One region of the Methylosinus sp. LW3 genome, then DNA from elsewhere that is predicted to be linked to it. Evidence: riboswitches for the same ligand, from Rfam matches in the RefSeq annotation. Region 1 holds a riboswitch; the other holds the start of a gene.
What was found. Region 1 has a riboswitch for fluoride ahead of smbP (small metal-binding protein SmbP). Riboswitches for the same ligand answer to the same signal wherever they lie in the genome.

Region 1 (4,405 bases):
TGACGCGCGAGGCGGAGATCGCCTTCGACGCCTCTGGTCTCCCCAATACTTTCGTGCCGGGGCGCAATATTCTCTTCCTCACCTTCGCCGCGGCGCTCGCCTATCGGCGCGGAATCGGAAGTCTCGTCGGCGGCATGTGCGAGACGGATTTTTCCGGCTATCCCGATTGCCGCGACGCGACGATCCGCGCGGTGGAGACAGCGCTGACTTTGGGCATGGACCGGAAGCTCGCAATCCTCACGCCGCTGATGTGGATCGACAAGGCCGCGACCTGGAAGCTCGCCGAGGATCTGGGCGGCGAGCCGCTGGTGCGGCTCATCGTCGAGGAGAGCCACACCTGCTATCTGGGCGAGCGCGGCAAGCGTTTCGACTGGGGCCATGGCTGCGGCGAATGTCCCGCCTGCCGCCTGCGCGCCGCCGGCTGGGAGAAATATCGCGCGGCTCAGCCTTCCGGCGCGCCGAGCTGACGAAACATCACCAAGGCGTCGACCAAGCCCAGCGTCGGATGCTGGAAGGCGCGCGGCTGCCGGCCGACGATCTCGAAATCGAAAGAGCGCCATAGGCGGATGGCGCGGATGTTCGTCTCGACGACGAAGTTGAACTGCATGCCGCGAAAGCCGCGCTCGCGCGCATGATCCAGCGAATGCGCGCACATTGCGCGGGCGACGCCGCGACCGGCCGCTTCGGCGCTGGTCATATAGCCGCAATTGCAGATATGGGCTCCGCCGCCGGCCTGATTGGCGCGCAGGTAATAGGAGCCGATGATCCTCCCCTCGTCGTCTTCCGCGACGAAGGTCTCGCGATCCGCGCCCAGCCAATAGGCGAGGGCGTCGGCCTCGCTCATGTCGCGATCGAGCGCATAGGTCTCGCCGGCGCGGATGGTCGGGCCGATGACGCGCCAGATCGCCGGCGCGTCGCTGTTTCGAGCGGGGCGAATGCGCATGGGTCGTCCTCGATCGAGCGGCTCAGGCCGTTCGAGCCGCGATATCGACGAAGCTCTTGCCCTCGCGATCCTCGATCTCGACTAGCCATAAATCCGGATCGAAGGCGATCTCCTTGCGGGCGCGCTCCTCGGCCTCCAGCGGCGTCACCCATTCATCCGCGTGCAGACGCGCGAAAAGGCGATCGACGCCTTCCGGCAAATCCACGCTCTGCGGCGCCGGCCCGAGCAGCGCCGCGCGTCCATCCAGGCGGTCGATCTTCACGAAGATCGCGCCCGCTTCCTCGGAGCCGCGGCGGCGCAGCATGGCGACGGAGCCGGCCGTCTCGGCGCGGCGGATGAGGGCGGAGACGAAAAAGTCGGATCGGAGACGCATGAATTCTTTTCAGCCATGAGAACCCGTCCGCGCAAGCGCTTTCGACATTGCCGCCGGCGGCGGCGCTTCGATCGACGAGCGCGAGAACGGCTCGGCTTCAGCCCGTTCTTGACGCTGTCTCATCGCTCAGATACCAATTTCGCCAAGGCCGCCGCTCGCGCGTGCGGCCGGGGGATGGGGTCCCCCTTCAACCGCCGCAAAGGCTGATGACTCCTGCTGATGTCCGATGATCGACCGATCGTCGGAGAGAGCGATCTATTCGCTCGGCAGGAGTCCGTCATGAGTCCGATCGCCGCGGTTTTTCCGTTTCGTAAAGTCCGATCCGTCGAATGCGCGCGCATCGTCGCCGCGCTTTCGATCGAGCTTCGTCGCGCAGAGGCGCGCGCCCTCGGCCGGGCGGTCACGGCCAATCCAATGAGATTCGAATGACCGCGTTCACCGGCTGCGCCGCGTCGGCGCGGCCGGCGACGAAAAATCGAATCCGAAACGTCGACCGCAACGGTCGAAATGAGGAGAGTGAAATGAAAATTCGCAAATTCGGGCTCGCCGCCAGCCTCGGCCTCGCGGCGCTCATCGGGCCGACGCTCGCTCGCGCCGACGACCGGCTGGACCAGGCGATCTATCACGTCAATGAAGCGATCACCCAGGGCGGCAAGCTGCATGACGCCGGCCTGCTCTCCTATCACGCCGATCTCGCGCTCGAGAAAGCCGAGGGCCTTCAGAAGTTCAAGCCCAATCCGCACATGGCCGAGGCGATCGTCCATATAAAGGCGGCGATAGAGGAGGGGCAGGCGAATCACACCGAAGCCGCGACCAAGCAGGCGAAGGAAGCGCTCTCGCATCTCGAGGAAGCGAGCAAAGAGACCGCCCAATAAAGCTCTGCGACGCGCGAGGCCGCGATCGGCCTCGCGCGAAGCTCCCACCGGCAAAGGCTCGAGATGATCTATGTTCTCATCATGATCGGCAGCGCGATCGGCGGCGTCGCGCGCTATTGGCTCTCGGGAGTCGTCTCCCGCTGCTTCGGCGAGGCCTTTCCCTGGGGCACGCTGATCGTGAATGTCTCCGGCTGTTTCGCGATCGGCTTTTTCGCGACGCTCACGTCGCCGGGGGACGGCCGTCTCTTCGTCGATACGCAGACGCGCCAATTCGTGATGATCGGCCTATGCGGGGGCTATACGACCTTCTCCTCCTTCGGCCTGCAGACGCTCAATCTGGCGCGCGGCGGCGAGGCCTTCGCTGCGCTCGCCAATATCGGCCTGTCGTTCGGGCTCTGTCTTTTCGCCGTCTGGCTCGGACATCTCGCCGCCGCTCATCTCAACGCGCTGAAAGGAGCCTGACGATGCAATTGCCTCGAGACGCGACTCTGCTGCGCATCTTCATTGGCGAGGACGAGAAATTCGAAGGGCGACCGCTGCATGAGGCGATCGTGCGGACGGCGCGCGCGCTGCACCTCGCCGGCGCCACCGTGCTGCGCGGCCCTGTAGGATTCGGCCATAACAGCCGGCTGCGCACGACGAAGATATTGAGCCTCTCGGAAGATCTCCCCATTGTCATAGAGATCGTCGACGAAGAGGACAAGATCGACGCCTTTCTGCCGACGCTCGACTCGATGATGAGCGGCGGGCTGGTCACGCTCGAGAAAGTGCGCGTGATGCGCTATGGCGAGAAGACGTGATCACGCCAGATCGGCGAGCTGCCCCCGCGCCGCCGAGCGGATGAGGCGCTTCTCCGCCTCCCATCGCGTCGCCTCATCGACGCTCGTCAGAAATTCGATCTTGCCGCCCGCGAGCGCGGCGATCGGCAATCCGTCGCGAAACAGCAGGCGATTGCCGGTGAGCGCGGCGAGCTTGCCGCCCGGGGTCAGCACGCCGATGAGATTGAGCGGATCGGCCGCCGACAGCGACACATATTGCCCGTCGGCCGGCCGGCGGCGAATCTCGCGCAGCAGGCCGACGGCGTCCGGCAGCGCATATTGCTCGCCGGAAAAGCCGGCGACGAAACGCCCGCCGCGAATTTCGCCGCGCGCCTCGAGCCGTCGATAGACGCGCAAGAGATCGCGCCAGGGCGGCAGCCAGCCGCCTTCGCGCGCCAAAAGGCGCCAGAAGACGACGCCATAACGGCGCAGCAGCGCCTGCGCGATGTGCTCCACGCAAGCATGACGCGCTTGCGAGCCCGGCGGCGCATAGGCGCGGCGAATGAGCGACCAGCGCCCGGCGCTCTCCATGCCGAAGGAAAGCACTTTGCCGCGCCGCCGCGCGCCGTCGAAAGGCTTGCGCTTCTCGGAAGGCACGAGCAGCGCGCGCAGCCCGCCGAAACTGTCCGAGGTGACGAGGCCGAGCGCCGCCAGCTCGCCCAGCGCCGTCTCCAGCTCGGAGCGCAACAGGCGCGAGGCGTCGACCAGCTCCTCGAAGAACAGCGCCCCCTCGGCGCGCAGCGTTTCGAGCGCCAATTGAGCGCGGCCGCTCAGCGCCGGCGGCTCGGTGGGGGTGGCGATCGAGGTCCAATCGCCGAGCCGTCGCCGCTCCAAAAGGGCGACCGGCGAGCTTTTGATCGGCGAGACCGCGCGGGCGCCTTTGGTGGCGGCAGGCGGCGTCAGCCGCGCCCAGGCGATGCGGCCGGAGAGGCAGAGCGAATCGAGATATCCGGTCTCGTAATCGGAGAGGCGGGCCGGGAGAATTTCCGTCTCCCACGCGCCCGCCGGCGCTTCATATCCCTCGAGCCCGGAGAGTGCGGCAGGCAGCGCCTCCGGCCCCTTCAGCCGAGCGTCCTCGGCGACATGCTGCCAATCGAAGAGGAAGCGCAGGAAGTCGCGCGCCGCCACCGGCTCGATCTCCGCGCGCAGACGCTTGATCGTGTAATGGTGGATGCGCGCCAGCAGGCGGCGGTCGCACCATTGCTCGTCATTGGCGCCGGGCAGGAAACGCCCGCGCATGATCGTGCCTTCCACCTCCAGCGCGACGAGCGCCGTCGCGAGGCTCGTGGGCTCGAGGCCGAGCGCCGCGGCGAGCCCCGTTTGCGTGACCGGACCCAGCCCCTCGAGCCGACCGCGCAAAATCTCGATCAGCGCCTGCTCGGCCGACCATAGCGCC
Region 2 (4,405 bases), 1.6 Mb from region 1:
CAGCTCGCGCAGCGGCAGCGTCTGACGCCGCGGCCCGGCGTCAGCCCGCGCGGCGCGCCTGTGGCGCTCATCAGCCTGGAAGGTGCGCCAGAGGATGCGCTGGCGCGCTTCCGCCCAGCCTTCGCCCGCGCGACGGAGAGCCGCGACATAGCCGCCGCCGAAGAGCCGGCGGCCGCCTATCGTCTGCGCGGCTATCTCACCGCCTATGTGAGCCCCGAAGGGGCGACGCGCTTCGCCTATGTCTTCGATATTTTCGACCGCAACGGACGACGCGCCCGCCGGCTCACCGACGAGGTGGCCGTGACCGGCGCCGGCGATCCCTGGACGCTGCTCGACGATCGGGCGCTGGCCGCGGTCGCGGCGCGGGGCGCCGATGAGCTCGCCGCCTTTCTCTCCGATACGCCCGAGGCCGTCGCCGCGGCGGCGGGCGCAGAATCGGGCGTGACGATCGCCGCGGCGACACGGGGCGAGCCGGCCTCCGCGCCGAGCGACGCCAAGCCATTGGGCTTCGCCGAGATCAAGTGAGCGATCGGCCGAAGGAGTCGATCGCGACTGCGCCGAGCGCTCCGAAGAGGACGACGAGCCAGGCCGGCGCCCGCCAGAAGACCAGCAGCAGATAGGCCGTCGCCGCGAGGCAGAAATCCGCAGCCGAGAAGACCGCGCTGGTCCAGACCGGCGTGTAGAGCGCGCCCGTGAGAATGCCGACCACGGCCGCATTGACGCCGGCGAGCGCCGAACGCATGGCCGAGCGGCCGCGCACCGCATCCCAGAATGGCAGCACGCCGAGCAGCAGCAGCAAGGACGGCAGATAGATGGCGACGAGGCACAGGATCGCGCCCGCCCAGCCGTTGGGCGGCTCGCGCATCGCCGCGCCGAGAAACGCCGCGAAGGTGAAGAGGGGGCCGGGCACGGCCTGGGCGGCGGCGTAGCCTGCGAGGAAGGCGTCCGAGCCGATCCAGCCCGGCGGCGTCACCGCCTGCTGCAGCAGCGGCAGCACCACATGGCCGCCGCCGAACACCAGAGCGCCGGAACGAAAGAAAGCCGCGAAAATGGCGAGCCAATGCGCGCCGGTGGTAGCGGCGAGAATCGGCGCGCCGATCAGCACGAGGACGAAGAGAGCGAGCGAGGCGAGGCCGGCGCGCCGACCGATGAAGCCGGCGGAGATCGGCGCCGACGCCGGCGCCGATCTCTGTGGGAGCAGCAGCCATCCGATGAGGCCGCCGCCGACAATGGCGCCGATCTGGCCCGCGGCCGAGGGAAGCGCCAGAGTGAGGATCATTGCCGCGAGCGCGATCGTGGCGCGCTCGCGATCCGGGCAGAGGCTCCGCGCCATGCCCCAGACCGCCTGTGCGACGACGGCCACGGCGACAATCGCGAGGCCGTGCAGCCAGGAAAGATGCGCGACATCGCCGAGCTGTGAGACGCCATAGGCGAAAAGGACGAGGGCGACGGCCGAGGGCAAGGTGAAGCCGAGCCAGGCCGAGAAGCCGCCGAGCAGGCCGGCGCGCGACATGCCGAGAATGAAGCCGAGCTGGCTGCTGGCCGGTCCAGGCAGAAATTGGCAGAGCGCGACGAAATCGGCAAAGGCCGTCTCGCTCAGCCATTTGCGGCGCTCGACGAATTCGGCCCGGAAGTAGCCGATATGGGCGATCGGTCCGCCGAAGCTGGTCAGTCCCAGCTGCAAAAAGGCGAGAAGAGCCTCGAGAGCCGGATGCCGCGGAGGTCGGGAGCCGACGATGTCGTCTATGTCGTTGCGCATGAGCGTTTCGCCTTGTCCTCTCGGCGGCTCATACGCTCGCGCGCGGGATCGCGGAAGGCGTCCGCCACGCGCCGCCCGCCTGCGCATTGACGACCCGGCAGGCTTTATGTATCGAATTAGCTACATAAGGTCGCGCGGCGATAGCCGGCGCGCCAGGGGATGGGGTGCCCCCTACAACCGCCGAAGAGGCTGATGACTCCTGCTCAATGCCGATGATCGGAAGATCATCGAACAAGGGCGCTTGCGCGCTCGCAATGCAGGAGGAAGCAGATGAATCAGGATCTCTCGGTTTTCGTCACCCCTTTCGCTCTCGTCATCGGATGAGCGCTGATCGCCGCTGGCGGGCTCTACTTCATCGAGATTCAATTTCTGAAGTCGCGCGTCCAGGCGATCGCCGCGCTCGTCGCGGGCTCCATCGTTCTCGCCGCGCTCGAGGTGGTGCTCGCCGGCAGCAGCGTCTCATTCTTCAAGGCGCAGCAGGTGCAGACTTCCGCCTGCGAGCTCGAGGGCGAGTCCGCGCATCCGGAGGCGCGTCTCGGCGTGGACGTCAATGTCATCCACAAGCACATTCTCGGCTGCATGCAGGAGGCCGGCTATGAATGGGCTCCCGCGCATCGCAATTGCAAGGATGCGCCGGTCGCCACCAATGCCTATTGCTATCTGCCGGCCACCGGCTTCGAGCGCGCGATCACCGCGTTTCAGCTGAGATTCGAATAGCCCGATCGCGGCGGCGAGCCTAAGCTCGCCGCTCGCCCCTGCAGGGCGCTTGCCGGTTGGAGGACATGCTCCATTTGACCTCGAGACTGAGGGGAAGGCGGCGCCCCGTCGGGAACAGACGGGAGATGTGCCGATGAATGAGGATATCGCCGCCTTCGTGGCTCCGCTGACGCTCATGCTCGGCGGCGGATTGCTGGCGCTCGGCGGGCTGTCCTTCATCGGCATCGACTACTTCGACAGCAAGTTCAAGGCGCGCGTCGCCTTCGCCGTCGGCCTCGCCTTCATCGTCGCCACAGAGTTCGTCTTCGTCACCGGCAGCAGCAGCGGACGCTATTTCGCCGGGCTGAAGATAGACGTCACCGATTGCGAGCTCGACAGCGAGAGCAAGCTCCCCCAGGAGCGGCACAAGAACAGCCGCGTGTTGCATGATCATATCGTCGCCTGCATGGAGCGGCTCGGCTATGAGTGGAACGCCGAGCACGAGCACTGCAAGGAGGCGAAAATCGCCACCAACTCCTTCTGCTATCTGCCGACGCGGCCGGTGGCGCGGGCGATCGTGCGCTTTCAGACCGCCTTCGAGTGATCGGAAGAGCGCTCAGGCGCGATCCACCGCCTCGCCAGGGACGAAAGCGTCGAACGCCGCCCAGAACTGCTCGCGCAATTCGTCGCGCTCCATCAGCAATTCGTGACGCGCGCCGGGAACCTCTATGAGGCTCGCGACCGGCAGCCTTTGAGCGAAGCGCTCGATCGCGCGCGAGGAGACGATGCGGTCGCGACCGCAGAGAAACGCCATTACCGGCGTGCGCACGGCGCGGGCGTATTCGGGCGCGCTGAGCTGCTTCATCAGCCGGAAGGCGGCGTTGACCCAGCCGACGGTCGGATCGCCGATGGCGAGATGCGGCGCGGCGCGCACCACATTGGCGTTGCGGGAAAAGCGCGCGGGATCGGAGGTCAGCCGATTGCCCTCGAAGGGCAGCTCCTCCAGCGATTTCGGTCCGCCGCCCGGCACATACATGGCGCCGAGGCCGAACATATCGAGCGTGTCGGCGATGGCGCGCGCGCCGATCGGAAAGCGTAGTCCCTCGAAGTCGACCATCGGCGCGGCGACGATGACGCGATCGAAAGGCGAGCGCGCCGAATGGACGCGATCGAGCAAAATGGCGCCGCCCATGGAATGCGCCAGCGCATGCCAGGGGGAGGGGCATTCGAGCGCCAGAACATCGGTGATGAAAGCGTCGAGATCGCGCTGATAGAGCGCGAAATCATCGACATGGCCCTTGCGCGGATCGGAAAGATCGCGCTCCGAGCCGCCCTGTCCGCGCCAATCCAGCGTCACCACATGGAGGTCGCGGGCGAGCAGATCATTGATCGTCTCGAAATATTTCTCGATGAACTCGGCCCGGCCCTGAAACAGCGCCACTGTGCCGATCGCCCCACGCGGCGGCGCGAAGCTCGCCGCGCGCAAGCTGCGTCCATCCGCCGTGCGAATGGCGAAGACCTTCGCATTGGGCGGTACGGGATTGTCGGGCGTACCGATGAGCTGCGATTCGGTGAGCGGCATGTCGGGCGATCCTGCTGCGGCCGGAACGAAAGGCGCTGCCTGCGCCTCTCGCCCCGTCTATCGCATGTCTCGCCGGACCGCGCAAAAGGCGAAGCTCAGAACTTCATCGTCAGTCCCGCGTAATAGGAGCGGCCTTGTCCCGGCACGGCGCCGAAGACGCTCGTCTTCTTGTAATTCGTGTAATCGAAGCCGCCGAGCGGCGAATAATAGCGAACGTCGGCGACATTGGTGATGCCGAGATCGATGCGGAACGCGTCCCATTCATAGGCGGTGCGCAGATTGACGAGTCCGTAGGAGGGCGTCTTCAATTCATTGCGCGCCGTGCTCACATGCGTCTTGCTGTCGACCAGCTGCAGCTCGACGGCGCT

Region 2: another riboswitch for fluoride. It lies ahead of METLW3_RS29070 (hypothetical protein); the one in region 1 lies ahead of smbP (small metal-binding protein SmbP).

Annotation. Positions count from the first base shown of each region.
Region 1 covers NZ_AZUO01000001.1:3,713,487-3,717,891, reverse strand. The annotation lists gene queC (7-cyano-7-deazaguanine synthase QueC) at 1-467, shown strand, start outside; gene METLW3_RS0118655 (GNAT family N-acetyltransferase) at 443-943, opposite strand; gene METLW3_RS0118650 (DUF1491 family protein) at 966-1,316, opposite strand; fluoride riboswitch at 1,478-1,539, shown strand; gene smbP (small metal-binding protein SmbP) at 1,838-2,191, shown strand; gene crcB (fluoride efflux transporter CrcB) at 2,255-2,653, shown strand; gene METLW3_RS0118630 (DUF190 domain-containing protein) at 2,656-2,991, shown strand; gene METLW3_RS0118625 (DEAD/DEAH box helicase) at 2,992-4,405, opposite strand, start outside.
Region 2 covers NZ_AZUO01000001.1:2,107,125-2,111,529, forward strand. The annotation lists gene METLW3_RS0110720 (hypothetical protein) at 1-525, shown strand, start outside; gene chrA (chromate efflux transporter) at 518-1,759, opposite strand; fluoride riboswitch at 1,906-1,968, shown strand; gene METLW3_RS29070 (hypothetical protein) at 2,195-2,476, shown strand; gene METLW3_RS0110735 (hypothetical protein) at 2,610-3,059, shown strand; gene METLW3_RS0110740 (alpha/beta hydrolase) at 3,072-4,037, opposite strand; gene METLW3_RS25450 (TonB-dependent receptor) at 4,133-4,405, opposite strand, start outside.